Regions from separate parts of the Cellvibrio fontiphilus genome, predicted to be linked through region 1. Evidence: predicted binding sites of a transcription regulator. Region 1 holds the regulator's gene; the other holds the start of a gene.
What was found. The regulator FliA, encoded in region 1, starts transcription of late flagellar genes. The targets are predictions, from matches to a motif close to TAAAGTTATNNNNNNNNCGGCCGATANCC.
Positions count from the first base shown of each region.

Region 2: a site for FliA is predicted at 12,493-12,521, ahead of ACFODX_RS08020 (flagellin N-terminal helical domain-containing protein). Genes of this name have one in related genera too.

Region 1 is NZ_JBHRTF010000003.1:425,119-440,563, reverse strand. It holds gene ACFODX_RS07550 (TRZ/ATZ family hydrolase) at 1-138, shown strand, start outside; gene ubiG (bifunctional 2-polyprenyl-6-hydroxyphenol methylase/3-demethylubiquinol 3-O-methyltransferase UbiG) at 198-902, shown strand; gene ACFODX_RS07540 (HAD family hydrolase) at 902-1,570, shown strand; gene ACFODX_RS07535 (YciK family oxidoreductase) at 1,612-2,364, shown strand; gene ACFODX_RS07530 (DUF2802 domain-containing protein) at 2,483-2,866, opposite strand; gene ACFODX_RS07525 (chemotaxis protein CheW) at 2,923-3,408, opposite strand; gene ACFODX_RS07520 (chemotaxis protein CheW) at 3,548-4,591, opposite strand; gene ACFODX_RS07515 (ParA family protein) at 4,588-5,427, opposite strand; gene motD (flagellar motor protein MotD) at 5,705-6,637, opposite strand; gene ACFODX_RS07505 (flagellar motor protein) at 6,664-7,413, opposite strand; gene ACFODX_RS07500 (protein-glutamate methylesterase/protein-glutamine glutaminase) at 7,413-8,558, opposite strand; gene ACFODX_RS07495 (chemotaxis protein CheA) at 8,651-11,023, opposite strand; gene ACFODX_RS07490 (protein phosphatase CheZ) at 11,050-11,853, opposite strand; gene cheY (chemotaxis response regulator CheY) at 11,887-12,270, opposite strand; gene ACFODX_RS07480 (RNA polymerase sigma factor FliA) at 12,468-13,211, opposite strand; gene ACFODX_RS07475 (MinD/ParA family protein) at 13,337-14,161, opposite strand; gene flhF (flagellar biosynthesis protein FlhF) at 14,326-15,445, opposite strand, start outside.
Region 2 is NZ_JBHRTF010000003.1:530,393-545,837, forward strand. It holds gene ACFODX_RS07975 (flagellar hook-basal body complex protein) at 1-2,206, shown strand, start outside; gene flgF (flagellar basal-body rod protein FlgF) at 2,498-3,241, shown strand; gene flgG (flagellar basal-body rod protein FlgG) at 3,313-4,098, shown strand; gene flgH (flagellar basal body L-ring protein FlgH) at 4,172-4,813, shown strand; gene ACFODX_RS07995 (flagellar basal body P-ring protein FlgI) at 4,837-5,940, shown strand; gene flgJ (flagellar assembly peptidoglycan hydrolase FlgJ) at 5,941-7,134, shown strand; gene flgK (flagellar hook-associated protein FlgK) at 7,139-9,946, shown strand; gene flgL (flagellar hook-associated protein FlgL) at 10,043-11,932, shown strand; gene ACFODX_RS08015 (flagellar protein FliT) at 12,077-12,403, shown strand; gene ACFODX_RS08020 (flagellin N-terminal helical domain-containing protein) at 12,633-14,738, shown strand; gene ACFODX_RS08025 (flagellar protein FlaG) at 14,798-15,187, shown strand.

The sequences.
Region 1 (15,445 bases):
CATGCAGGACAAGCAGTTACCCATGTTTGGGTAGAGGGGAAATGCCTTCTCGCCAACCGGGTTTTGCTCAGCCTCAATGAACGCGAGATTCTTGGCAAGGCCAATTGGTGGCGTAAACAAATTAGCGCGCGCAATTAATTAACGCCGCTGGATTTATCGAACCTTTATAACTCACCCTCAGACAGACGGAACAATTTATGGCCAATGTCGATACCGCTGAAATAGCAAAATTTGAAGCCCTCGCCAGTCGCTGGTGGGACAAAAACAGCGAATTCAAACCACTTCACGACATTAACCCACTACGCGCTAATTTTATTGACCAGCGCTCGCCGGTCGCACAAAAAAAGGTAATTGATGTGGGTTGTGGAGGCGGCATTCTGGCGGAATCGCTCGCGCTACGTGGTGCTTCGGTAACAGGTATAGATATGGGCGAAGCGCCACTTGCAGTTGCGCGCCTGCATGCACTGGAAACTGGCGTGGAATTAACCTACGAGCAAATTACCGCCGAGGATAAAGCCACACAAATGCCAGAGGCGTTTGATGTCGTCACCTGTATGGAAATGCTGGAGCACGTACCTGATCCGGCATCCGTGGTAAAAGCTTGCGCGCAATTGGTAAAACCTGGCGGCGATGTCTATTTCTCAACCATCAACCGCAATCCAAAATCCTATGCATTCGCGATTATTGGTGCGGAGTATTTATTGAAACTCCTGCCTAAAGGCACCCATGAATACAGCAAATTTATTCGCCCGTCTGAATTGGCACAGTGGCTGCGCGCTGCTAGGCTGGAATTGCAAACCATAACGGGCATGACCTATAACCCGCTCACCAAGCACTACAAGTTAAACCCCAACGATGTGAGCGTAAATTATTTGGTGCACGCCAAAAAGGTCGGCGAATAATGAAGCAAAAAATTCGTGCAGTAATGTTTGACCTGGACGGCACACTTCTGGATACCGCACCTGATTTTGTAGTAGTGGTTAATCAACTGCGAGCCGAAGAAGGACTGGTCGAGCTGAGCCCGGAAACCATACGAGCCGGTGTATCCAATGGCTCAAAAGCCTTAATCAAATTGGCTTTTGAAATTGACGATAGCCATTCACAATTTGAGCGGTTGCGCGAGCGGTTACTGGCGCTTTATCTGGATCATATCGCGGTTTACACCCAACCCTTCCCGGGCATTCAAGCATTGCTGGATAACCTGGCTAGCAAAAATATTGCATGGGGAATTGCCACCAATAAACCAGCGGCTTACACCCTGCCGCTTATGTCTGCCCTGGCGATTCAGCCAGCACCCGTCAGTGTTATTTGCCCCGATGATGTCGCTCGCAGTAAACCTGATCCTGAATGCTTACACCTTGCAAGCAAACAATTGGGCTGCGCACCGCAAGAAATTATTTATATTGGTGATCACAAACGCGATATCGATTGCGGAAGAGATGCAGGTAGCATCACCATTGCAGCCACCTATGGCTATCTCGACATCAACGAAAACCCAACCGATTGGAATGCAGATTACAGCGTAAATCATGCTGATGAAATCTGGCCTATTATTGAAAAATATCTGTAAGTAACGACTGCCAGAGCCTGATTATTGAGCGAAGAACTGTTATGAATATTCCACCCGATTACGCCATAAAACCTGATTCGTTACAGAACAAAATTATTATTGTCACCGGTGCAGGAGCAGGCATAGGCCGCTGTGCTGCCAAAACTTTTGCCGCCTGCGGAGCGACTGTCATTTTATGCGGCAGAACCATGAGCAAGCTGGAAGCGGTTTACGATGAAATTGAAGCAGCAGGCCACCCACAGCCAGCCATTTATCCCATCAATTTTGAAAGTGCGCTAGAAAAAGATTACGACGATATGTGTAATGCGCTTGAAGATACGTTTGGACGTGTAGATGGCCTGCTACACAATGCAGCTGATTTAGGCGAGCGCACGCCGATTAGCAATTACTCAGTCAGTGCCTGGCAACGCTGCATGCAAGTTAATGCCAACGCACCATTTATGATGACCCAAGCACTGCTCCCACTGCTGGAGCGCGCCGAAAATGCCAGCGTATTATTTACCAGTTCCAGTGTTGCCTTTAAAGGGCGAGCATTTTGGGGAGCTTATGCCGCATCCAAAGCGGCGGCAGAAAATTTAATGCAAACCCTGCACGACGAGCTGGAGGGCGCCACGCGAATTCGTGTTAACAGCATAAATCCAGGCGCCACTCGCACTGAAATGCGCGCCGCCGCCTATCCTGCTGAAAATCCCGATACTGTTAAAACCCCCGATGTATTAATGCCCGCCTATGTGTATTTATTGGGCGATGACTCGCTTGGCATCAGTGGCAATTCATTTCAATTTCACCACTGAATAAGCAGCACTTAAATTGCTGACCCGGAAAAACACAAAAGGCGATCCATCGATCGCCTTTTGTGTTTATATGTAGCAATTCATTAAATGCTAAAGAGTAATAACAAAAACGAAGTGATTATCGACTCGACTTTTGCATCATTTCCAACAATGAAGCTTCGGCGCGCGATAAACCGCAACGCCGCGCAACCTCTTCGCAATCCATACCCATTTTGAACATTTGCGCCGCCTGCGAGTAAGGCTGGAATTCATCGTCATTGTAGTAATCGATTTTTTCCGTTTTTTTACTCTCTGATTGCAGACGCTTTTCCATCGCTAATAAACGCTGGCCCATACCCACTGAACCACTGCTCGAAGCAGCTACTTCACGCATGAGTTTCTGCATCAGTTTTTCAGTCGCACTCGCCTGCAAGCGGACACGACGCAAACTAACCAATGCACAAGCCAAGGCAAGCAAGCCAATCCCTAAACTTATGAGCAGCCCAATTTCCAGCAGTGTCATGAATACGTCTCTAAAATCTCCCTTCATTGGCAAAGGCCAATCAAGGGAGAATAAATTTAAATATCTTCCAACTCTGACCACTCTTCACTGGTCAGCAATTTATTCAGGTCAATCAGAATTAACAGCTCATTGTTTTTGTGGCATACACCCTGAATGAATTTTGCACTCTCCTCGTTCCCCACATTCGGTGCCATTTCAATTTCAGATTGACGCAAATAAACCACTTCAGCAACGCTATCGACCAAAATGCCAATCACATGACGATCTGTTTCAATAATCACGATACGGGTATTGTCAGTAATTTCACCACTGGACAAGTTAAAGCGATGGCGGGTGTCGATAACCGTCACCACATTACCACGCAAATTGATAATACCCAGCACATAGGAGGGCGCGCCCGGCACAGGAGCAATCTCCGAGTAACGCAGCACTTCCTGCACTTGCATTACATTGATGCCATAGGTCTCTCCATCCAGACGGAAAGTTACCCACTGCAATATGGGATCGTCAGTGCTTTTATTTTTTGCTGCATCAGTTGCCATGTTTAATATTCCTCTTCACTGCCAACGCGGCAGTAGATCATGTAAATGTCGCTATAACTATAGCCGATGACTTTTCTCATGCCACTTTTGTTTGCGTGAGCCGAGGCTCATAGACTTTCAAGCTTGGAAGGAAAACCGATCAAGCCGATACGAAGTTTTTATCTGCTTCTACCAAAATTTGACCAATACGCGGGATATCCAGCAAGGCACACATATGGTCCTTAACCGTTCCAGCCAACCAGGGGCGTTTGCCTCGATCACTACGCCATTTTACATCCTCGGGCTGCAAGGTGATGGGTTGGTTTACCGAGTCTACCGCCAACCCCCAGGGGACACCGTTAATAGACATTACGTATTTAGCGGTCTGCAAAAAAGAGTCATCGTAACGCTCTGGCATCACAAATTTAGCCGTATTCACTGTGCGAATTTTTCCAGCAGGCGTCGGTTGCAGGCCCATAAACCAATCCGCCTGACCAAACAAAGGAGTCAATTCATCTGTTAATGGCTGTATTTGCCCAAGTGAGATGAGTGGCACGGCCAAAGTTAGACCAGCAACCTTAAACAACAGCACATCAAAGCGCGACTGAGCCCACTGCGGCCTACCATTTTCAAGCCACTCCAAACCGTCCATTTTGAAACCGGTATGAGATTCAGTAGCAACTTGCAGATGCCCGGACGCCAGATCCGTGCCGACGTCCACAGGCACCTCGTCGGGTGTGCCTATGTCCCATTCTTGAATTTCATTTTCATCAACAACGAAGTGTGTTTTGGACTCAGTGCCGAGCGCAACAGGTATTGCCACCTTGGGCGAGTCAACCACCGGGGCCTCAACCAGTAACTGTGCGCTCACCGATTGCAGCAACTTTTCCAGCTGTTGCTTTTGCTCTGGTGTTTGTACAGGATCGGCAAGCAGCGTTTTTTTGGTATCAGATTTCGTCAGCGCTCTTGGTTTGGAACCAACACCTGCAGAGTTTTTGAGAGGTTTTTCCGATGGTTTTTTTTTTGTCGGCAAATTCACTACACGCGCCAATCCCGCATTGGCAGCAACCGAAACAGGCTGCGATTCCATCGTCGCAATCGCCTCACCAATTACATCACCTATACCGAGCAAGTCATCAAAATAATGACTCAAGCTCGCATCCGGTGACTCTATATCGCCCTCAGGCGTTTTTCGGTTTGTCACGACACCACACCCGCCTTGTTTACCAGCGTCATAGTGGCTGGTTGAACTTGTTGCAGTTCATCAGCACGAATCTTTTTCTCCAGCCAATGCCAAAGCGCAATATAAGCCTCCACGCCGCGGCTCGCAGGATCAAACAAATGCGGAGGTATGCCCGCTTTGCTGGCATCACGAAAGCGTGTATCGACGGGTACATGACCAGGCCAGGCTTGTGCGGGATAGGTATTGCGAATGGTGCGCAAACTGGTTACCGACGCTTGGGTCCGGCGATCAAACATAACTGGCACTATGGTGTAATCCAGCGCCTTTTTGCGCGAACGAGACATCATGTTCAGGGTGTTTACCATACGCTCCAAGCCCTTGAGAGCAAGGAATTCGGTTTGTACCGGAATCACCAAATACTGACAGGCGGCCAAAGCGTTCACCATGAGTACACCAAGTAAGGGAGGTGTATCGATAAGTACGTAGTCGTAGTCATTGGCGATGAGTGCCAAGGCGCGACTCAACACCAGCCCCATGCCGTCCTGCCCTATGGCTTGGCGTTCAAGCGTGGCGAGAGCGGTAGCCGAAGGGATCAGACTGATGTTGGGAAAATCGGTTGCCACTATCAAACGGGACACAGACTCGCGCGTAAGACTCTTGCGCTCCTGGAACAAGGTATAACTGCTCAGTAATTGATTGTCAGGATCCTGACGAAAATAGGTGGACAAGGAACCATGAGGGTCTATATCCAATAGCAACACACGCTTCCCGGTAGCCGCTATCAAGCCACCCAGGGAAACTGTGGTAGTGGTTTTACCCACACCGCCTTTTTGGTTTGCTATCGCTATCACACGCACAATTCAACCCTCACCGGCGTCAATTACCAGTCACTTTGTTCATTACAGCGACAAAAGCAAAGATTATGCCTATTGCCAGAATGCACCTCTAGGTAACACAACAAATAATTCAATTGTCGCCTTTATTCACCTTGATGCCAATGCAGAAAAGATCACTTTTTAATCAAGGAAAACTAAGTATTGCCCAGCAGGCAACAACTGCAAGTTAACAACCGAGCTTTTACTTTATAGCGGCAGGCTTTTGATAAACGAGAGGGGACGAAGCAAGTAAATCCTATTAATTCACGGGGTTGGAGCCGGACGAAATAACAACAGCAGCGCTGGATGTAGAAGAACTGGTTGGAGTGGAGCTGGCTGTAGCCTCCAGTGATGCACGGGGACGATCCATTTTGCGCTTGGCAATCATAATGGCAACACGGCGATTCTGCGCCCTGCCCTGCTCCGAATCGTTAGGCACCTTGGGTTGGTACTCACCATAACCAACAGCCGATAAACGCTCAGGCGCCACCCCCTTCGCCGCAAGATGTTTAACAATCGCACTGGCACGCGCCGTAGAGAGCTCCCAGTTCGTGGGATATTTGGGACTGTTGATTGGCACGTTATCGGTAAACCCTTCCACCTGAACCGGATTGGAGTAGCCAGCGAGAATTGCGGCGATTTCATCAAAAATCCGTCGCGCCTGTTCGCTGGTATCGGCACTGCCTGATGAAAATAAAATACTGTCCTTCAACTCTATCTGCAGCCAAAGTTCATTGCTTGAAACCTGAATTACCTGATCACTAATGAGCGGGGCAAACTTTTCAGAAACCAAATCGGAAATCTGCGTCAGTTCATCGCTGGTTTTGACTGCTGCGTCAGCTGTTTCAGCCGGAACCAGTTGCTTAACAGCATTTTGACTGCTATCGACAATCTGTGGCGGCACTTCGTCTGTTTGCTCCACATCGTGGGTAGATTTCCCCATATCGATAGGCGAAATCAAATCGGCAGCGGGCGCCACTTGATCAGAAGGCTCTTTGTTGGCTTGAGAATCTGTAGGTAGGTGAAAAGCTTCAATAAAGGTATCGGACAATACGCGGTACTTGCTGTCATTCACTTGGGAAATGGAATACATCACCACAAAAAATGCAAACAATAAGGTGATGAAATCTGCGTAAGAAATCAGCCAGCGCTCGTGGTTGACATGAATATCTTCTCGTCTGCGGCGAACCATAAGCGCACTACTCACATAAACAAAGGTCAGTTAAGCGGGTGCAAATAACCGTTTAATTTCATTTCAATAGAACGCGGATTCTCACCATCAGCAATCGCGATAATGCCTTCAATAATTAACTCGCGGTATTGTGAGTTTTCATTCACACACATGCGTAGTTTATTGGAGATGGGAATAAACACTAAATTCGCAAGCGCAACACCATAGATTGTGGCCACAAAAGCGATAGCAATTCCAGGCCCAAGAGTCGCTGGGTCTGCGAGGTTGTTCATCACATGGATCAAGCCCATAACGGCGCCAATAATGCCAATGGTAGGCGCATAGCCACCCATGGATTCGTAAAATTTAATTGCGTCAAAATCTCGCTGCTCATTCACTATCAAATCAGTTTCCAGAATGCGGCGAATTACTTCTGGTTCATTACCATCCACCAATAGTTGCAAACCTTTTTTGGCAAATTTATCTTTTTCGCGCTCGGAAATTTCCTCCAAACCCAGCAAACCGTCTTTGCGTGCCGCCGCTGCCCAGCGAACTATATTCGCTATACCTTGCTTGAAAGGAACATAGGGGGGCTTAAAAACCCAGCTAACAATTTTTAATGCACGGCGTAGATTTACTTTTGATGTCTGCAACATGGCCGCACCAAAAGTACCACCCAATACAATCAATGCAGCCGGCCCGTTGACCAGAGTCCCAATGCCTCCGCCCTCTAAAAAATTGCCCCCTATAATGGCGGCAAACGCGAGGATGACGCCGATAATACTGAGCAAATCCATCACATAAGCTCCTTCACCAAGCGCGGCCCTATATCCTTGAGGCTTAGCACCTTATCAGTTAACCCAGCGCGAGCTACCGCCATGGGCATGCCATAAATAACACAACTGGCTTCATCCTGTGACCAGAGTGATGAACCGGCCTCTTTTAATAGCCGTGCGCCGTTGCAGCCATCCGACCCCATACCGGTTAACACTACGCCCAATACCTTGTCTGCATAATTGTTGGCAGCAGACCCAAAGGTGATATCGAGCGAGGGTTTGTAATTCACACGCTCGTCGTCTGGCAAAACACGCACTGAACCGCCATTGCGCTTATCCAGCATAAGCTGTTTACCGCCGGGTGCCAGCAATGCAAGACCCGGTTGCAGTTGGTCACCGTCTACCGCTTCGCGAACGCGAATATGACACTGCTTATTAAGGCGTTCCGCAAAGGCTTTGGTGAAATTTTCCGGCATATGCTGCACAAGCACTATAGGCAGCGGAAAATTAGCTGGCAGCGCCATTAATACTTCAGCAAGCGCAACCGGCCCGCCTGTAGAGGCGCCAATAACAAGGAGCTTGGGTTTATTTTTAAGGCGATAGGAATCAGACCCCGAGGATGCACGTACTGGCTCATCGGTAACCACAGGTGCAACACGCGGTAAGGGTGCAGGCGTGCTTAAGGGTTTGAATGAGGAGTTAATACTTGGAGTGCCCGATGTAGACGAAGGAACCGATGTGACCGCAGCAGGGGGTACAGGCCGGCTACCTGAACCAGCCAGCGTGATTAATCGCTCGTGCAGCTTTTTCTTAAGTGCTTCGGAATTGCGCGAGACTTCGGCAAAATCCTTGGGGATAAAATCAAGAGCACCCGCCGCTAAGGCATCCAGCGTAATTTTAGCGCCTTCGTAGGTGAGCGACGAAAACATCAAAATGGGCACGCGGCGGTTAGACATGATGTGTTTTATTGCCGTAACACCATCCATCACCGGCATTTCAAAATCCATGGTGATGATATCCGGCTTTAATTCCGCCGCTTTATCGATAGCTTCACGCCCATTACTTGCGATGCCAACAACTTTTAATTCCGGATGCTCATTAATAATGTCTTTCAAGCGGTGCTGAAAGAAATTGGAATCATCAACTACTAATACCCGGAAAGGCATCTATCGCGCTCCGCAAGGGAAAATATTTAAAAAGAATAGACGAAGAGGCCGCATTAAATCGCCTAACCAGTACCACCATGGCACTCAATAAATTAGCTATGCCCCCAGCCGGCAGAACCTTTTGCATAGCGACGCAACAAACTTGGAATGTCCAGAATCAGCGCAATGGTGCCATCACCGGTAATAGTGGCACCCGCCATGCCAGGCGTACCCTGCAGCATTTTGCCTAAAGGTTTGATTACCACTTCTTCTTGGCCAATCAACTGATCCACTACAAAACCCACACGACGCGAGCCCACAGTAACTATGACTACGTGTGCGTTATCAGGACGATGACCAAAAGCGTTTTTTACTAACCAATCTTTCATATAGAAAAGTGGAATCGCCTGATCGCGAATAGCAACGCAGTCCTGTCCATCCACTATGTGACTCTTGGTCAGATCCATATGGAAGATTTCATTCACGCTGACCAGTGGAAACGCAAAGGTTTGCTGACCAAGCATAAACATCAAGGTGGGCATGATTGCCAGAGTCAGTGGCACTTTGATAATAAAACGGGTGCCTTTTCCCAACTCGGATTTAATTTCCACCGTGCCGTTAAGTTGGGTGATTTTGGTTTTTACGACATCCATGCCGACGCCACGGCCGGACACATCGGAAATTTCTTTTTTGGTGGAAAAACCGGGAGCAAAAATTAAGTTGTAGGCTTCGGTGTCGGACAAACGATTAGCGGTATCCTCATCGAACATGCCTTTTTCTACGGCGATGCGGCGCAGTTTCACCGGATCCATACCCGCACCGTCATCACTGATCGACAGCAGGATATGGTCGCCCTCTTGCTCTGCAGAAAGCACCACCTGACCAACGCGAGGCTTACCATTAGCCTCGCGCACATCGGGGAATTCTATGCCATGGTCAACCGAATTGCGGACCAAATGCACCAGTGGATCAGCAAGCGCCTCCACCAGATTTTTATCCAGATCGGTTTCTTCACCCACTAATTCCAAATTAATTTCTTTACGCAGGCTACGCGCCAAATCACGCACTACACGCGGGAAGCGGCCAAACACTTTTTTGATTGGCTGCATGCGGGTTTTCATCACGGATGTTTGCAAATCCGCGGTCACAACATCCAGGTTGGCCACTGCTTTTGCCAGGGCTTCATTGGTTGAGCCGTTACCCAAGCGCACCAGGCGATTGCGCACCAAAACCAGCTCGCCCACCATATTCATAATGTCATCGAGGCGCTGGGTGTCCACACGCACGGTGGTCTCCACTGCAGGAGCCTCTTTATCTACCGCAGGTGCGGCGACTGGGGCACTGACAGCGGCGGGTTTGGCGGGCTCGACTTTTTTAGCCGCCGGCACTGGCGCCGCTGCTTTAGCCGCTTCTGGTTTTGACTCGGGTTTGGGGGCAGTTTTTGGTGCTGCTGGTTTGGCAACTGGCGCCGATGACGCGGCTGCAGGAGTGTTTAGGCTGTCAGTTGCAGCCGTACCCGGCCCCTTACCCTTACCGTGCAACTGGTCAAGTAACGCATCAAATTCATCATCTGTAATCAGGTCGCCTGCCCCACTGGTAGCCTCGGGGGCGGGGCTAGAGACTGCAGCAACTGGCGCAGGAGCAGCATTGATGCCTGGCCCCTTGCCCTTACCGTGCAGCTGATCTAATAGAGCTTCAAATTCGTCTTCTGAAATCTCATCACCAGAAGCTGTTGTTGCCGTTGCCGCTACCGGGTTTGCAGCAACTGGGGCGACTGGTGGGGTTTGAATACCTGGTCCCTTGCCTTTGCCATGTAATTGATCGAGTAATGCCTCGAACTCATCTTCAGAAATATCATCATGACCACTGGCAACTGCTGTGGGAGCAGGCTCGTGTGAGGATGTCGCACTGGCAGAACTGGCTGCTGGTTGCGCACCGGATATGGCGTCAAGCAGCTGTTCAAATTCTGCATCTGTGATGTCGCCCGACGCAGGCTGGGACTCGGAGTGGTGCTGAATAGAATTATCAGAATGGCTCGTTAGCTCTGGCGCCGCTGCCTCTGCTGGCGTTTCGGATGCTTCACTTTCGTGTAGATCTTCGCAAGAAACCAGGCGCTCCAGTGCAGCAATTAACCCTTGGTCTACGGGTGGCAACTCCTCGCGTTGGGATACCAACTCAAACTGCTGGTTCACCATATCCAATGCGGAAAGCACAACATCCATTAATTCCGAAGTAACAGCGCGTTTGCCATTACGCAAAATATCAAACAGGTTTTCGGTGAGGTGACAACATTCCACCATGGGGGTAAGCGCCAGAAAACCAGCACCACCTTTTACAGTGTGAAAACCGCGGAAGATCGCATTGAGCAAATCTTTATCTTCCGGGCGCTGCTCCAGGTCAACCAATTGCTGGCTGAGGCGCTCGAGAATTTCGCCTGCCTCTACCAGAAAATCCTGGAGGATATCCTCGTCATCACCAAAACTCATTCAACTTTCCTCGAGTGACCTGCAGTTTAAAAACCAAGGCTGGATAACAAGTCATCCACATCATCTTGCCCGGATACTACATCTGCCCGCTCTTTGTTAATTTGTGGCCCTTCGGCTTCAGTTTTACGTTTGTGCATAATTTCCATATCGTGTGCGACGGTTTCACGATCATTACCAAGACCAGTGATCTCTTCCACCTGCCCGGCAATTCGCACCAAACTTACTAAATCTTTTTCAACATCATTGATTAAACCGATAACGCGTTTTAAGACCTGGCCAGTTAAATCCTGAAAGCCCTGTTCAAGCACAATGTCTTGCAGGTTTTTGCCGAGCTGTTCAGTACCAGTAACCATTTGGCCTAAAAAAACATCCATGCGCTCATAGAGCTGACGAAATTCATCTGCGCTCATTTCACGGCGCTTTAGTCGCGCCCACTCGCTGCGCAAACTGCTGGCTTCTTGGCCAAGGTTCATCGCAATAGGGGCTGCTTCGTCTACCACATCCATGGTTTTTTCAGCGGCTTTTTGCGTTAATTCAATAACGTAATTCAACCGGTTTGAAGCGTCGTGGATATCCGAATTTTCAATTTTGGGCGGTTCTTTACTTAAATCTGCATCAACATTGAAATTGACAATCGCATCATGCAAACCGCGTGTTAAACGACCAACAGATTGAAAGATATGTCGGTCGCGCGACTGGGTAATCGTCTGAATCAAAATCGATGCTTCTTCGATTTGGTTACTTTGCAGTTTTTCTGCAAGCAACTTGGCGCACTCTCTCAATTCGACGACAAATTCGTCATTGAAGGATGTTTGGGTTTCTGATGCCATGGCGACGCCTTATTTATTATTCAATCGACGGTTTTATCCAACCCGCTCAAAAATTTTCTCGATTTTTTCCTTCAGCGCCTGTGCAGTAAAAGGTTTGACTACATAACCATTTACTCCCGCCTGAGCCGCTTCAATGATCTGATCGCGCTTGGCTTCAGCCGTTACCATAAGTACTGGCAAGGTGCGGAGCTTTTCATCAGCGCGCACCGCTTTGAGCAAGTCAATACCGGTCATGCCAGGCATGTTCCAGTCAGTCACCAGAAATTGGAAATCGCCATTTTTAAGCATGGGCAAAGCAGTGACACCGTCATCTGCTTCGTGGGTATTGGAAAACCCCAAATCCCGCAGCAAGTTTTTAATGATCCGCCGCATTGTTGAAAAGTCATCAACAATCAGGATTTTCATATTCTTATCCAACGCAACCTCCAATAACCCAGAAGGGAATTTTGTTAATTCATAGTCTAGTAGGAGTTGAAGCTCTAGCCAGTGACGGCGCGTAAATCTTCAACTTTTACTGCAAATAATAGCGCAAATTGTTGTATTTACAGACTAATTAGCACCTGAGCGCTCAGACTTTAATCTAATTCGATCAGAGCGATTACTTTTTGCTCAACTTATGTGGGCTGCCAACCGCCCAGCCGATTGCGCAAGCGAGCGGCCGCTTGGCTATGAATTTGGCTAACACGGGATTCACTAACACCCAATACCAACCCAATCTCTTTCAGATTCAATTCCTGATCGTAATAAAGCGCTAGCACCATGCGCTCGCGTTCAGGTAACTGGGTAATAGCATCGGCCAACGCGCGTTTAAGCCCTTCGCGCTGTACACCTTCCAATGGGCTGGCAAAGGCGCTGCTGTGTTCAGACGCATCGATATTGCTGTCTTCTTCACCGAAGGTTTCTTCGTAACTGAAAAGACGGCTGCCGTTGGCGTCCTGCAGCATTTCAAAATATTCTTCTAGCGATACCTCCAACTCAGCGGCGACTTCCGCATCGCTCGCATCACGCCCGGTGCGCGCCTCTACTACGGCAACAGCGCGGGCCACACGGCGCGCATTGCGGTGCACAGAGCGTGGAACCCAATCACCACGACGCATTTCGTCCACAATGGCACCACGGATACGAATACCTGCGTAGGTTTCAAAACTGGCGCCACGGGAGGCATCGTATTTTTGGGAGGCTTCAATTAAACCAATCATGCCCGCTTGAATAAGGTCATCGACCTGCACTGAGGCAGGCATGCGCAGCATCATGTGGTAGGCGATGCGCTTTACCAGCGGAGCGAAATCTTCGATATTGATTTGCGCATCGAGCAAGGTCTTTTTATCGTACATGGCTAAACCATTGACTGCGGCCATCGAACACCTTCTGTTTGGCAGAAACTGCCGTCACTACTGGCACCCTCGCCTCACCTGTTTACAACCGGCAACTCACCGATATCACTCGCCGCAACGAAACCGGCAAATGGGCACACTATTCTTTATTAACGCGCGTTTGCTGCCTGCAATAACCGCTCGACAAAAAACTCCAAACGCCCGGTGGGCGAATAAGGCAGTGGCCATTTATCAACGGCTTGAGCCAGTGCGCGAATTGCTACCGCCGCTTTGGAATTGGGCGCAAATTCCAACAGCGCTTTTTGCTTTTGCACAGCTTTGCGCACGTTTTCATCAAACGGAATTTGACCAACAAACTGCAGGGTTACATCCAGGAAACGCTCACAAACGGTATTCAGTTTGTTGAACATATTCATACCTTCCTGCTGGGTGCGCGTCATGTTTGCAACAACCCGGAAGCGCTGCATTCCATATTCTTTGTTGAGTAATTTAATGAGGGCGTAGGAGTCGGTGATTGAGGATGGCTCATCACAGACAACAATAATGACTTCGTTGGCGGCGCGCACAAAACTCACCACCGTGTCGGATATCCCGGCAGCAGTATCTATCACCAAAATATCCACTTGATCTGACAATTCGTTAAACGCATTGATCAGGCCGACGTGCTCTGCACTACTCAATTCGGCCATGCGTTGCACGCCTGATGAAGCGGGTACTATTTTTACGCCGGCGGGGCCGGTGACCAGAACATCACTGAGCGAATGGGTTCCCGCCAGAACATCGGCAAGTGTGTGAGTTGCACGAATGCCCAACAATACATCGACATTAGCGAGCCCCAAGTCAGCATCCAGCAATACCACCCGACGACGCAATTCTGCCAAGGCAATACTCAGGTTGACGGAAATGTTGCTCTTGCCTACTCCGCCTTTGCCGCCGGACACGGCGATAACTTGAACGGGTCGCACTTGGCTCATCTACAGGTAACTCCAAACATATTCTTTTTAAGCGCGGCCGCTGTTCAGTATTACGACCTTTTTGTCGCGCGCCACTGGTGAACTGAGTATAGATAGGGATTGGAAAAAGATCCGATAAATTTCAGTTTCACCGCTAAAATCATGGGCTTATATAGATTTACTGGTTAAGAAACCGCCGTTGCTGTTGTCGTTTTAAGCAAAGCGACAGCACGGGCCACCAACTGGTGTGCTCGCGCCACTTCCAGATTTTTGGGAATGTCCTGACCATCGGTGGTGTAGGCAATCGGCAGGCGGCTTTGCATCACCACGCCCAGCGCTTCACCAATGCCAGCGGTTTCATCCAGCTTGGTCAGCACACACCCTTGCAAGCGCGCAGCACCATAGGCATGCACCGAGGCTTTTAGCATTTGCGCCTGACTGTTGGATGACATTACCAGATAGGTTTTCACTTGCGGTTGATCTGCCAAGGCTTTCAGCTGGGCCTTTAAATGCGGGTCGCCATGGCGGAAACCTGCCGTATCGATCAACACCAATAAGCAGTGACGCAAGCTGCGCAATACTGCATCCAGTGGGTTAGCTTCATCGACCACACGCACCGGCACGCGCAAAATACGCGCCAGCGAACGCAATTGATCGTGAGCCGCAATGCGATAAGTGTCGGTGGTGATAATCGCCACCTTGTCAGCGCCATGCTGCAGCACATAGCGCGCGGCCAGCTTTCCGATAGTGGTAGTTTTACCTGAACCAGTGGGGCCAACAAACGCAAAAATACCGCCCTGATCGACAATATCACGGCCATTCACTGGCAGCTGATGGGCCAGATTGGCCAGAGCGTCCGGCCAGGCTTCACCGAGAGTTTTGGTTTTAGTACAAGCACTAATCACTTTGGCGATTACTTCTTTTGGCAAACTCAGGCGCTCCAGACGACGAGCAATACTTGCCAGTATGGGGGAGTCGTTGGCGATGGTTTGCTGACCAGTCAAACGATCCAGCTGCTGCTCCAGCAGTAATCGCATATCGGCGATTTCCGCTTGCAACTCACTCAATTGGGCGTTTTGATCGAGCACATCCGGTGCGGAAACCACTGGAGCAACGGTGGGCTTGGTTGTGTTGTTGGCGATGTGATTGCCAGTGAGCAACGCATCGATTTTTTGATCCTGGACACTGCGGGTATTGCTGAGCAAGGCATCGCGAAATGACAGTGAGTCAGGGGTTAAGGTCTTGGCGGCAGGTGCCGGCGCCGGATCAACCAGCGGATAGCGCTCCGCAGCACTCATGCCTTTT
Region 2 (15,445 bases), 110 kb from region 1:
CGAATTGGATTTGTCGGTCAACGGCGAAGGTTTTTTTGTGGTAGAAAAAAATGGTGACCGTCTGTTTACTCGTGCGGGCACCTTTGGTTTGGATAAAGACGGATACATAGTCAATGGCACCAATGCCACCCTGCAAGGGTTTGCTGCCGATGCCGATGGCAATGTCAGTGGTGTACTGGGTGATTTGCGGGTTGATGTCAGCTCACAAGAGCCGCGCCAGACTACCGCGGTGAATGCAGCCTTTAATCTGGATGCGAATGAGGTGGTATTGGAGACTACCGGCGCCCGCTTTGCTACCAACGGCACAGGGATTAATGAGGCGCAATTAGGTGCAAAAGTAGCGACTACCACAACACTGAATTTAGGCACGGTTGCCGGATCAATTATTTTCAGTCCCACTAACGCCACTGCTTTTACCATTAGACGTACAGATCCGGTCAGCCTTGTTACAACCTCTGTTGATTTGGTGTTGGATTCTGGTTCAGCCGCAACGCCTGCCTCTTTGGCCAACTTGATTAACTCAGCCAACTTTGACTCGGCAAATCCGGTGAATGTTGAAGCCTTTGCTGATCAAGTTACTGGCGAATTGAAGTTCCGTGATTTGGCTACAGGTGTTGCTTCCACTATTACCCTGACAATCGATGCCGCCAATTCTGATGCTAACGCATTAACAGCGGCAATCACTGCAGTGGACAGCCCATCACCTACCTTTACCCCGCAAGCGTCACCCATACTTGAAACGGGTATTCCAAAGGTGACCAACAACTATGGTTCCCATACCTTGGTAATTCGCGGCCCTAATGGTACTGATGTCACTTATATCAGTGAGTATGGCGCCAGCGCAGATGAAACTGCTTCCGAGTTAAATGCACTTGCTGGTGTATCGGCAACCGCGAATACAACCGCGACTCTATTCGCCACAGACCCTGCTGCACTGCCGACCCCCAAGGTGTTTACCAATGACGGCACTTTCCGCTTAAACGGCGTCAATTTAACTTCCACCGGCGTACCTGATATGACCGCCTTGCGCGATGAAATCAATGCGCTGAGTTCCTCCACACTTTTTGGTATTAGTGCCTCATTGGATGATCTCGGTAATTTAGTGGTTGAGTCAGCTACTGGCCGTGACCTTGAGTTTGCGTTTGACGGAACAGGTGGTGTTGCAGAGGTTCAAGGTAGCAATGGTGTGGCGCAGATTGTGGATAACGATGATGACGCTATCCGTATTGGTGGTGAGGTAACTGTCACCCTCCAGGAAGGTTATTCAATTGTGAGCAGTGCCCCGACTGTACCGGTGTATGGTGGCAGCATGTTTGGCTCCATCAACGTTCCGAACTTTTTTACCCCTGTGCCTATTAATGCGTTTGATCCGCAGGATCAAAAAACATTTAACCATGCAACTTCCACAACGGTGTATGACAGCTTGGGTAACGCCCATGTGATGCGTCAATACTTTGTAAAACAACCATACGATCCTGCTGATCCAATGACATCGCCCAACCATTGGAAAATGTATGTGCAAATCGATGGTCAAAATGTGGGCGATCCGGATCCGACATTACCATCACCACAAAACACTGAAGCCACTATGGCTGAGTTCAATGTGCATTTCACGCCAGATGGAACCATCGACCCGTTTAGAACCGATGCCATGTTGATTTCCAACTGGACCCCCATTGGCGAGGATGGTTTACCTATCGGCGGCCTTGGGCCATTGAATGTGTTGCAAGGCGGTACCATCCCGGTGGCTGAGCCGCCCGCTAGCTCTAACTTTGAGATTGATCTTGCGGGTAGCACCCAATTTGGCAGTGTATTTGCGGTAGAAGAGTTGGATCAAAATGGTTATGCCACCGGTCGACTGGCGGGCTTGGACATCAGCAATACCGGCGTGGTATTCGCGCGCTTTACCAATGGTGAGGCCCAGGTGTTAGGGCAGGTGGCCTTGGCTAACTTCAGCAGTGTTGAAGGGCTGAAACCAGTGGGCGATACCATGTGGGCCCAGACTTTTGAAACCGGTGAGGCGATTATCGGTGCGCCGGGTTCAGCCCAGCTAGGTAATATCACCGCCGGTGCAGTGGAAGAATCCAATGTGGATTTGTCTGAGCAGCTGGTGAATTTGATTATTGCCCAGCGCAACTATCAAGCGAATGCAAAAACCATCGAAACGGCGAATGCCACAACCCAAACCATTATTAATTTGAGATAGACCGCGTAAATGACAGGGCGCGTAAATAGTAGGGCGCAATAAATCGCGCCCAACATCGTGCAACGCATATCACAATCCATTGGCGGCAAAGAGCGGAAGTTCTTTGCCGCTTTTTATATTGTTATCTGTCTGTGTGGCTGTAATTAAATGTGCCTCCACAAAATATCCCTTTATATCAACAGCTTAAGGTCTGATAACAACTTGGCACCGCTCTTGCAAAATTCCTGATAACGATCAAACCGCCAAAAAACCAACGTTTGTTTTTTTGGCTGTGAACCGAGGAGTTGCAAGGTGGACAAAGCCCTTTTTATCGCCATGACCGGTGCCAAGCACAATATGCTGGCACAGGCTAACCGCGCCAATAATCTGGCAAACGTAAGTACCACAGGTTTTCGTGCGGATTTCGAACAATCCCGCAGCATGGGTGTTTATTACGGTGATGGTCTGCCTACGCGCGCCTATGCGATGACCGAGTCGCCGCGCGCGGATTTCACTTCCGGCCCAATGATTGAAACCAATAATCCACTCGATGCCGCGATCCAAGGTAACGGTTTTTTTGTGGTGCAAGCTCCCGATGGCACCGAGGCCTATACCCGCGCCGGCAATTTTGCGGTTGATGCAGCAGGTGTATTGCGCACCGCCAACGGTCTAACCGTGTTGGGTGATGGTGGGCCCATCAATATTCCCGAAAATGAAAAAGTACAAATTGGTTCTGATGGAACCATTTCCATTATTGGTCAGGGGCAGGGCCCGGAAGCCATGGTGGAGGTAGGGCGCGTGCGTCTGGTGAATCCGGATATTCAATTGCTGGAAAAAGGCGATGACGGTTTATTTCGCCAACGCGATGGATTAAACGCTTTGCCGGCCGCCGAAGTCACTTTGCGCAGCGGCATGTTGGAAGGCAGCAACGTTAATCCGATTGATGAATTCACACAAATCATGAGCCTTGCGCGCCAATATGAAATGCAAGTGAAGTTAATGAAAACCGCGGATGAAAATTCGGCGGCATCTACCCAATTATTGCAAATGTCGTAATTTTTAAACGCGCTGATTTTTTATTTAACGCATGCCAATTAAATCCTGCCAGTTAAGCAGAGGAAAACATCATGATTACCGCGCTCTATGTCAGTAAAACCGGTTTGTCGGCGCAGGATCGTCAGCTAACAACAATTTCCAATAACCTCGCTAATACCAGCACCATTGGTTTTAAACGGGATCGCGCAGTGTTTGAGGACTTGCTTTACCAAAACCAGCGTCAGCCCGGCGCACAACAAACCCAGGAAACTGAATTGCCCTCAGGCTTGCAACTGGGTGCCGGTGTGCGAGTAGTTGCTACGCAAAAAGAATTTACCCAAGGTTCACTGCAAGTGACTGAACAATCACTCGATGTAGCCATTGATGGTCACGGATTTTTACAAGTGTTACAGCCTGATGGAACTATCGCTTACACCCGCAATGGCCAGTTGCAAATTAATGGCGAAGGCCAATTGGTAAATGCCGATGGTTTTTTATTGGAGCCGGCGATTATTGTTCCTGAAGGTGCAACGCGAATCACGATTGGCACTACAGGTACTGTTAATGCCTACACGCCCGGCGAAGTTGAGCCGCAACAATTGGGCGATATTACCTTGGTGGATTTTATCAACCATTCAGGCCTTCAACCTATTGGTGGCAATTTGTATGTGGAGACAGTAGCCAGTGGCGCACCGGTACAGGGAACTCCTGGTGAAAATGGTTTGGGTGTGCTCAAGCAAGGCATGTTGGAAAATTCCAACGTGGATATTGTGGAAGAAATGGTCAACATGATCACCACTCAACGCGCCTATGAAATGAATTCAAAAGTCGTGTCTTCCGCTGATCAAATGTTGCAATACATTACGCAAAATCTTTGATGAGTAAAACACCATGACTGCATCACTTACTCAATTGCTTCGCCGTTCCAGTGTATTCATCGCTGTTGCAGCAATGTTTATGTCTGGTTGTGCGACCAATAAAAAGCCTTTGCCCGATGACCCGGCCTATGCGCCCACCATCGCTGCGAATATGCCGGTGCCGCATCGCACCGAGGGCGCCTTGTATCAGGATGCTTATGGTCTGAGTTTGTTTGGTGATCGCAAAGCCCATTTTGTGGGTGATGTTATTACCGTAACACTCAGCGAGCGCACCGTTTCACGTAAATCTTCCGGTGTGAATACCAACAAAAATAGTGGCGTTGATTTTAATGCTGGCCCGCTCTTGGGTGTGAATCCGACTATTAAAGGCAATGAACTCACCACCACACTGGAGCAATCCAGAACCTTTAATGGCGGTGCTGATGCCGATCAAAGCAATAGTTTGCAAGGCAACATTACTGTAACGGTTGCCGAAATTTTACCTAACGGCAATTTGGTGGTGCGTGGGGAAAAATGGATCACGCTGAATCGCGGCGATGAATTTATCCGCATCAGCGGTATTGTTCGCCCGGATGATATAGAGCCAAACAACACGGTTGTTTCCACCCGTTTAGCCAACGCAAAAATTTCTTACAGCGGAACTGGCGACTTGGCCAACAGTAGTTCGATGGGCTGGTTATCACGCTTTTTTAACAGTGATTTGTGGCCACTGTAATGGTTTCTTCTGAGGTATTGCGAATGCGTAACTTAATAAAATTTACCCTGGTGCTGCTGTTGTGTTCAGTAGCCAGTGCGCAGGCCGAGCGTATTAAAGATATCGCCAGTGTTGCCGGTGTGCGTGCTAACCAACTAGTGGGTTACGGTTTGGTGGTGGGCTTGGATGGCACCGGCGACCAAACGACACAATCGCCATTTACCACCCAATCGTTTAACAGCATGCTCAAGCAATTTGGCATTACGGTGCCGGAAGGCGCACGTATGCAAATGAAAAATGTTGCTGCGGTAATGATTCAAGCCGAGCTGCCTGCTTTCGCCAAACCTGGTCAAACCATTGACGTGACTGTGTCATCCATCAGCAATGCAAAAAGTTTACGCGGCGGCAGTTTATTGTTGACACCGCTCAAAGGGTTGGACGGAAAAGTGTACGCCATCGCTCAGGGTAATCTGGTAGTGGGTGGTTTAAGCGCATCGGGTAATGACGGTTCAAAAATTACTGTCAACGTGCCCAGTGCCGGCCGTATTCCCAGTGGCGCCATGGTGGAAAGAACCGTGGAAACCAATTTTGCCGGTGGCCAACCAATTGTTTTTAATTTGCATCGCGCCGATTTCACCACCGCTAATGCGTTGGCAAAAAGTATTAACGACATGTTGGGCCCAGATGTCGCTCGCCCTTTGGATGCGGTTTCCATCATGGTGAATTCTCCGGTTAACCCAGCGCAGCGCGTAGATTTTATTGCGATGCTGGAAAACTTGGATGTGAAGATGGGTGAAGAAGTGGCGAAAGTTATTATCAATTCACGCACCGGCACTATCGTTGTTGGAAAAAATGTTCGTGTATCACCGGTGGCAGTTACTCACGGCAGCCTTACCGTATCTGTTGCAGAAAGCCTGACGGTGAGCCAACCCAATGCACTGGCTGGAGGGACTACCGTAGTAGTGCCGAGCAGTAATGTGCAGGCCGATGAAGAAACTAACCCCATGTTTAAATTTGCACCGGGTGCCAACCTGGATGACATAGTGCGCTCGGTTAATAACGTGGGCGCATCACCCAGTGATTTGATGGCAATTCTGGAGGCGCTTAAACAATCCGGTGCGCTTAAAGCTGAATTAGTGGTGATTTAAATGTTACCTATAGATACCGGCGTAAAAGTCCCGCAGGTGCAAGATAATTATCTTGACCCCAATTCATTGAATTCCATCAAAGCGATGGGGCGTGACAGGGACCCTCAGGCAATTAAAGAAGTTGCCAAAAAGTTTGAGGGTTTGCTGGTACAACAAATGCTGAAATCCATGCGCGAGGCGAACGATGTGTTCGCTGAAGGCAATTTTATGGACAGCCAAACCACTCGCTTCCATCGCGATATGTTGGATCAGCAAATGGTAATTAATTTAACCAGCGGAAAAGGTATTGGCCTTGCGGATCATTTTTATCACCAAATGATGCAAAACCACGGCGGCGGTATGCGCGCTGAAAATAACGAGCAAAATAATACCGACTTGGGTATCGCCGATCTACCCGCGCGCGCGGTGACAGCTAAAGATGCAGACACATCAATAATAGCGGCAAGTGACAATAGCATTGATGATTTGAATACATGGATTGATGACTTTGTGCGCATGAGCCACAACGCGCAGGTGGTTGGTGCTGACAGCGCCGACTCACAACAGCCGCCCCTTACCGCCGTTAACTACGCATTAATTCCACAGCTGTTGAGTAAAACGCCTGTTGTAAATCAGGTTGCAGGTAAAAAAGCCAGTGTCAGCACTACACAAGAAAACTTCGTGATGATGTTAAAACCTCACGCTGAAAAAGCAGCCGCTGAATTAAACATCAACCCGGATGTATTAATCGCCCAAGTGGCGCTGGAAACGGGTTGGGGAAAACACGTTATCCATGATCGCAACGGCAACAACAGTTTTAATTTGTTCAATATCAAAGCCGGTGTCCAGTGGCAGGGCGACAAGGTGAATGTAAATACCCTTGAGTATCGCAACGGTATTGCTGCACAAGAAAAGTCAGACTTCCGTAAATACCAAAGTTATGCGGATAGTTTTTCTGATTATGTGCGTTTAATGAAAAACAATTCACGCTATGAAAAAGCCTTGGCCGCTGGTGGCAATTCATCGGCTTATGCTGAAGCACTACAGTCAGCCGGTTATGCGACAGACCCGGAATACGCACAAAAGATAAAACGTTTATTAAACACTGATGCGATTAAATCATTAGCGGCGGCAGAGACGATGAAAACCCTGCAGGCCGGTGTTCAGTCAGTGATCTCGCTAGCGACCAATTCCAGTCGCCAGATAGTGGAGTAACATCATGTCCGGCATTCTCTCTAACGCTGTATCCGGTTTGCAGGCTAGTCAAAATGCCCTGCGCACGGCAGGGCACAATATTTCCAATGCCAATACTCAGGGTTACTCACGCCAGGAAGTCAATTATGTAACGCGCCCTGAACAGTATGTAGGCAGCGCTGGCTTTATCGGCTCGGGCGTGAATACTGCTTCTATTGAGCGAGTGGTCAATGAGTTTGTTACTAACCAATTACGCTTGGATACTGCTACCTATAATCAGTTAAATAAATTCAATACTAATATTGGAAAGGTCGATAAATTATTTGCCGATGTTAGTACGGGGTTGGCGGGTGCATTACAAACTTTTTTTGCCTCCATGCAAAACGGCGCCAACGACCCGGCATCTACACCCGCGCGTCAATTGATTGTCACTGAGACAGAAAGCCTTAGTATTCGCTTTAATAACTTACATCAGCGCTTAAGTGATATTGAGAAAAGTGTTTCTGGTGAAATAAAAACCATCACTTCCCAAATAAGTTCGCTGGCAAATTCTATTGCTACCTTGAATCAATCTATTGCTGAAAATCGCGCTTCCGGTAATGGCAATGAGCCTAATGATTTGATGGATAAGCGCGATGAGGCGCTGCGCCAGCTATCTGAATTGGTGTCGCTACAGTTAGTCAAACAAGATGATGGCGATGTGAATGTATTTATTGGCAATGGCCAGCCCTTGGTAGTGGGGACACAAGTAAGTGCGTTGGCGGTAACTAACGATGGAAAAATTCAGGTTAAAAGCAATAATTCATTCGCGGATATTACCGATAAAATATCCGGTGGGCAGATAGGCGGGTTACTGGGCTTTCGCGAGCAAGTATTGTTGCCTTCCATGAATGAATTGGGCCGTATTGCGTTGGTAATGGCGGATCAATTCAATACACAGCAACAACAAGGTATAGATTTGGATGGTGATTATGGCCAAAAAATGTTTGGCGATATTAATGATCCTATTCTCGCGGCTAACCGTGTTGTTCACGGTCAAAATGCACAGCCATTTGATCGGGTAATATCTGTCACTATCGAAGATACAAACCAGATCACCACTAGCGATTACCTGTTTGAAATTGTTCCTAATTCACAAAATTATGTGATTACACGGCTGTCCGATAAATCAGTGGTAGAGCAGGGCACACTCAGTGGTGCCTACCCAACCAGTATCGGTTTTGACGGTGTCAGTATTAACCTCACCAGCGGCTCATTTCAGGGTGGCGATACCTTTTTAATTCAGCCGACTAAAAATGGTTCGCGCGATATTCAAGCATCAATCTCGCGCCCTGAAGATTTAGCGTTTGCTTCACCTGTACGCACCGCGAGTAATAGCAGTAACTCTGGCAGTGGTTTGATCAGTGCCGGTGAGGTATTGAGTTTGGTCGATAGTGAGGGGAATCGGCTACCGGCATTTTCTACGCCCGGCATGTTATCGCCTCCTATTATTATTCGCTTTACTTCAGAAACTACTTACGATGTGCTGGATAATACTGATCCGGCAAACCCCAAAGATTTGGTTCCGGCTATGCGCGACCAAACATTTATTCCCGGCGCAAGCAACAATATTTTTACCTCAGATATTGGCGAAACTCGCGTGACTGGCAATGGGGATCGTATTGGCTTGCCGCTTGGGCGCACAGCACAAACTGCAGCCCAGCCGCCGGATTTGCCGGGTCCAATGACTGCGACCAGTTTGCCGCAAAGTAATGGTTATCTTGCTGAACAGTTGCGTTTTACATTTACTGATCCAGCAACCGGTGCAATTACCAATCGTGCGATTACTACATCGCCCGGAGCATCAGCGGCACAGACTGCTGCGCAAATCAGTGCCTTGCCGGGTGTTTCTGCCAACGCCTACACCACAGCAACTATTACCGATATTAATTTTGATGCAAGCAGTTTTGCACCGCCGCTGCAGTTGTCAGTCAATGGTGAAAATTTGCTGGAATATAATTTTTCCAATAATGGATTTTCATCGGAAGTACCCAACCCCAATGTCAGTGAAGCGGAATTTAACGATTACCTTGCCGAACGTATTAATACCAATGAGAACTTAAAAGCCTTGGGCATTCGCGCGCAGAGCGGTAATAACCCAATTACCGGCGCACCCGAGTTGAGATTGGTAGCCTCATCGGGAGTGAATTTGGATATACGTTTATCCGCGTCCAACGCTACTGTTAATTCTATTGATGTTAATGACGGTACTGGCAACCCTAATGTGCGGTTATCGGGACAAGATGATCCCTTAACCATAGGTACAGTTGAACAAAGTGCTATCACTGTTGGCGGTAGAATTGATATCACCATGGCTAATGGTATTAGCCTGCAAACTTCACCCACTAACAGCCCATTATTTGGCGATAGTAGTCTCCCTGGGTTTGCATCGTCCTCTTTTGTGGGGTATCAAGTTGCCGTGAGTGGGCAACCTAAACCTGGCGATACTTTTACGATTGGTTTTAATACTGACGGTAAAAATGATAATCGCAATGCCTTGGCGATGGTTGCGCTGGAAACCACTGCCACAATGCAGGACGGCACTTTAAGTTTTGGCGATGGCTATGGGAAATTAGTGGAAGAGGTTGGTACTAAAAGTAGCCTATCTAAAATTAATACTGAGGCAAGCAGAAATTTGCTGGAGCAGAGTCAATCCATGCGCGACGGGATCTCTGGTGTCAACCTGGATGAAGAAGCTGCTGACCTGATTAAATTCCAGCAGCTCTATCAAGCTAATGCCCAGGTAATTTCGGTTGCTCGAGAATTATTTGATACGCTGTTAAGTTCGCTGTAATTTTTTAAAGTTGGTTCATTTTGTGCTTCATGAATTACAAAGGCATTTGGCTGGCTAATTATTGCCGCTGCATTTGCCGCATTCAGGAGCAGAGTTATGCGTATATCCACTTCGCAAATCTACAATATCGCCACTCTGGGGATTAGTCAGGCACAAACAGCCGTGACTAAAACCCAGGAGCAAATGGCAACCGGTAAACGGATTCTTTCGCCCGCTGATGACCCTGTGGCAGCAACCACGATTTTGCAATTAAATCAGGAATTGGCCCGCACCGAGCAATACAAAAAAAATATCGATATTGCTGAAAACAGTTTGAACCTTGAAGAAACCAATATTCAAACGGTCGTCGATCTGGTGCATCGTATTCGTGAAATTGCTGTGTCGGCAGGTAATACCGCCGTATTTACCGCTAAAGATTACCAAGCGCTAGCGGCTGAAGTGGATACACGAATCAACGAATTGCTTAATTTGCAAAACACTCGCAATGCCTCCGGCCAATACATTTTTGCCGGCTATCAAAGTGGCACTAAGCCATTTGTTGGCGATGGCGGTGGTAATTTTGCTTATCTGGGTGATGAGGGACAGTTGCGTTTACAGGCATCTGCCTCGGTGAGTGTGGCGGTCAGTGATTCCGGCAAAAAATTATTTGTGGATATCCCCAGTGGCCACAATACCTTCATCACGTCGGCAAGCCCTGCGAATAAATCCTTACCTCCTGCCATTATTACCGTAGGCCAGGTATTTGATCAGGCTGAATTTGACAAACTCTATCCCGATGATTTGGTAGTTTCATTTACCAAAACAGCATCTGCAGTTAATTACTCTGTCACACAAAAATCCAATGGCAAACAATTGCTGGTTAATCAACCCTATGTGGCGGGGGTAGACATTGAAGTCGCCGGCGCACGTTTTCAGGTGCTGGGTAATCCCTATCCTGGTGAAGCAGCCATTGCTGCAGATTTGGGATTTGGTACAGGAACTTTTCCAGTCGATTTTTCGCTCACCAATAGCAATATTTCCATTACTGTAGGTGGCAAAACAGAAACGCTGGTGTTGGATCAAAACGTCACTAACACCAGTGATTTAGTGGCAGCATTTAACAGCATAACAGGGGCGCCCAATAGCAATGCCGATAAGCTGGCTAACCTGGGTATTACTGTTGATGCTACCGGCTTTCATTCACCCACTGGTTTGAATATTGTTGTGAGTAACGGCACAGCAGATACGGATGCAGCCTTGGGTATTGCCACCCAAGGTGCTGGCACCAGCTCGGTTAATTTGCCATTTTCATTTACTGCTGCGCAGGATTTCAGTGTATCGCCATTAACTTTTCAATTAGAAGTGAACGGAAAAACTGAAAACATTACTTTTAATCAAAATATTACCAATACCACTGATCTTGCCAATGCCTTTAATGATCCCATTAATGCAGCGCAATTAGCTCGCCTTGGTTTGAGTGTGACTGATCAAGGTATTATTTCAAAATCGAATGCCGTGGTAACCATTAAAGGGGGTAGCGCGTTTTTAGACAATGTAACCGGCCTGAATACGCAAGCTGCAGGCACCTCATCTACGCGCGGCAGATTGGTGCAGCCGGGTGATAGTTTTTTTGTTGAGTCCACGGATAAACAGGGCTTGTTAACAACCCTGTCTCGTTTTAGTGATGCAATGAAAAATGTACAGGATACGCCAGAGAGCAAGGCCGAACTGGCGAAACTGGTTGCTAAAACACTCACCAATCTTGAAAACTCAGTAACCAGCCTGGTGGCAACCCAGGGGGAGTTGGGTGCGCGATTAAATACCTTGGAAACATCCCGCGATTTAAATCTGGATGTCACCCTGTTCAGTAAAACTGTTTTATCCAGCCTGCAAGATTTGGATTACGCGGACGCGTCAATTCAATTGTCTATGCAGTCCTTCGTTTTAAGCGCCTCACAGCAGAGCTTTTCCAAGGTTAGTCAATTGACCTTGTTTAATTATTTGTAATCTATGGCAATGTAACAATCCGCTCCTTTCTATACGCCTGTGTTAAGTTCAGCAGGCGTAAACTCTTCGCTTCGATCCATTATCTTTTGCTAATCTAGGTGTATAGCGTTAGTCTGAAGTCGTTTCATACCAAAGAGTTGTTTTATGGAAAATAATGCCCTGCTAGATCCTCTTGAGCGCGCACTCAGCCAATCCCGTGCGTTATTGTCATTGGCGCAGGCTGGTGACTGGGAATCATTTGAAACTCTTGTTCAGCAGCGGCAACAGGGTCTGCTTTCATTAAATGATCAGGAATATCTGGAGTCCCTCACCATGGCAGACTTGGAGGCGAAAGCGGCTGAGGTGATTCAGGAGATTCAATCAATCAATCAAACCCTTTCTGAATTGGCGGAAGTAAGTCGCGAGGCTGTTGCGTCAGAATTACGTCATAGCAACAGGGCGGCAAAAGCTATCGATGCTTATGGTCGATAAATTGGCTACTCATAACCTTTATATATCTTTTTGTTCTATTTTTTCCTTAAAACAACAATAAATATTTAACTCAAGTGATAAAAATTTTCTAAAGCTCCTCCGGATTCTGTCGATAACCTTGTTAGAAGTGCTGATTAGTCATCTGTCTCAGACTTCATCAACCGACATGTAGCAGCAAGGCTCGTAATTGACAGCCACTGTCTACTGACATTAATCCAGGAGATTCATCATGGCTTTAGTCATTAACACAAACGTCGCCTCTCTGAATGCTCAGCGTCAGTTGATGAGTTCAGGCAATGCGCTTGACCGTGCGACAGAACGTTTGTCATCCGGTGCACGTATCAACTCAGCAAAAGACGACGCAGCAGGTCTGGCGATTTCAAACCGCATGACCTCACAAGTGCGTGGTCTCGACCAAGCAATCCGTAACGCAAACGATGGTGTGTCCTTAATTCAAACCGCGGAAGGTGCGCTGTCAGAATCAACAAACATTCTGCAACGTATGCGTGAACTGTCCGTTCAGTCTGCGAACGGTATCTATAGCTCCGGTGACCGCGCCACCTTGAATGCCGAGGTGCAACAGCTCGTAAAAGAGTTGGATCGTATCGCTGAAACCACTGCGTTTAACGGTCAAAAACTGTTGGACGGTAAGTTGGGCAAGGTGGACTTGCAAGTTGGTGCTGACGCCAACCAAACCATTAGCTTCAAAGTACAAGCTATGGATGCTAAAACTCTGGGTATGGGCTCTACCAGTGTGGATTTGTTGGGTGCTGAGTTCTCCCTGAGTCTGTTGACTGGTGCCAATGACCTTAAAGATGGCGATGTGCTTATCAATGGCCAAACCATCGGTGATTTTGGCGCCTCAGCGGATACCCTGAACGATCTGATTGCCAATATTAATGAGAAAGTCAGTGGTGTAACTGCTTCAGCGATGACCCAACTGAATGGTTCTCGTGTAGGTAGCGGGATTATTGATAACGACGCAGGCGAAGGGTTGGATATTACTGTTACCTCGTTAAATGGTGGCACCCAAACCTATCAATTGCGCGAAAATACCACTAACTTGGAAGAATTGACGGAAGCAATTAACCGCGTAACTGGCGGTGCTGTAAATGCGTCTGTTGGTGATGATGGCGTATTAACTCTTGCCAATAACACCGGTGCTACCATCACTGTAGCCGGTACAGGTGGTTTGGATGAGGCTGACGTGTTGGGTATGGAAGCTGGTGTTGGTGATGCATTGTCGCAACGTGGCCAGTTGGTACTGACCTCTGACGATGACAAGCCAATTACTATCAGCCGTGGCAACACCGGTAGCCAATTGGATCTGAATAGACTGGGCTTCCGTGAAAGTCAGTCAGGCGGTGTAATTGAAGGTGCTGGTCTGACCACTGCTAATGCTGATGCATCCTGGGGTGTTGGCGACCTGACTATTAATGGTGTGGTTATCTCCAACAAAGATACTGATAGCCTGATCGGAAAAATTAACGCTATCAACAAATCCACTTCCGACACTGGCGTGACTGCTAATGCATTCTCCAGTGCCGTGATCGACATGAGTGGTGTGAGTATCGCAACTGCTTTTGCTGGTGGTCAAACCGAGTTCAAACTGAACGGTATTAACGTAGATTTGACTGGCGTAACGACACTCCAAGGTATGGTTGACGAACTCAATGATCTGAGCAATACCACCGGTGTTCGCGCGGCCATCTCGGGTACTCGTGTCATTCTGGAGTCAGATCAAGGGGCAATCCGCTTCTCTGATACCACTACTGCAGCAAACAGTGTGTTTGGTACTGATAACGCCGGTTTGGTGGGTGCAACTATCACCGAGTTTATGTCCGACTCTACTGAGGTCGCAGCAGCAGCCAGCTTGGCAGCCGCCGGCCGCGTAGTAGAAGCAGGCATTAAGTTGACCAGCTCCAGTGGTAACCCTATCAGCGTTGAGCTGGGCATCAATGCAACAGCCGCTGAGATCGGTATTCTGGAAGCTAACTCAACTGCTGGCGGTGCCTTCGGTTCAGCGATTGCCTCCATCAGCATCGATACCCAAGCGAACGCGCAGAAAGCTATCAAGGTGATCGACAATGCCTTGACTACCATCAACGATGTGCGTTCAAACCTCGGTGCGATCAATAACCGTCTGGACTTTACAGTATCCAACCTGGCGAACATCTCAGAGAAAACGTCTTCTGCTCGCTCTCGGATTACTGACGCCGACTTCGCCGCGGAAACTGCAGCACTAAGTCGTTCACAAGTACTGCAACAGGCTGCCTCTGCGATGTTGGCTCAGTCAAACGCTCGTCCACAACAGGTTCTGTCTCTCTTGAGATAAGTTAACCCAACCCTCGCATAGCCCCGGTTATGCGAGGGATTTCATTTGAGGGCCAGGTTATGAGTGACATGACTAAAATAGCTGCTGCACCGGTTCAGGTTTCACCTGTACCGGTGTTGTCGCAGGCGAGCGGTACTAAAGGTCAAAAAACCGGCAACGATTTGCCGCCGGTTGCCGTAGGTACTGCCGCTCCAGCGGCGGCAAACGTCAATCCACAGGCAATGCAAGAGCAGGTTCAGGCCGCCGTTGCGCAAATGAATGAATATATTCAGAGTACACAGCGAGATTTAAATTTTAGCTACGATCCTGAATCTGGTGAGACGGTTGTCAAAGTGTTGGATCGTGAAACGCAAGAAGTTATTCGTCAAATTCCTGATGAAATATTTTTGCGTTTGGCGCAGCAACTGACTCCCGATGAGCCGGTTAGTTTGTTTAGTGCGCAGGCGTAAAACTCTGTAAAAACAAGGTGTTAAACCATTTTTTTTGGCTGCTGTGAACGGGCCGGATGAACTAAAAAACGCGAGCTTGCAGATGCCGGCTCGCGTTTTTTTTGCTTAATAGTTTTTATCATGTTGTTTCAATTCTGCATTAAAAATTCTTACGCGGAGTAACAAAACACATCGCGCTTTATATTTGGTTACAGCCTTTTTGATCTAATTATTTCACTCGCAATTTCTCCTGAAAAAATCCTTGGCACAGTCTGTGCA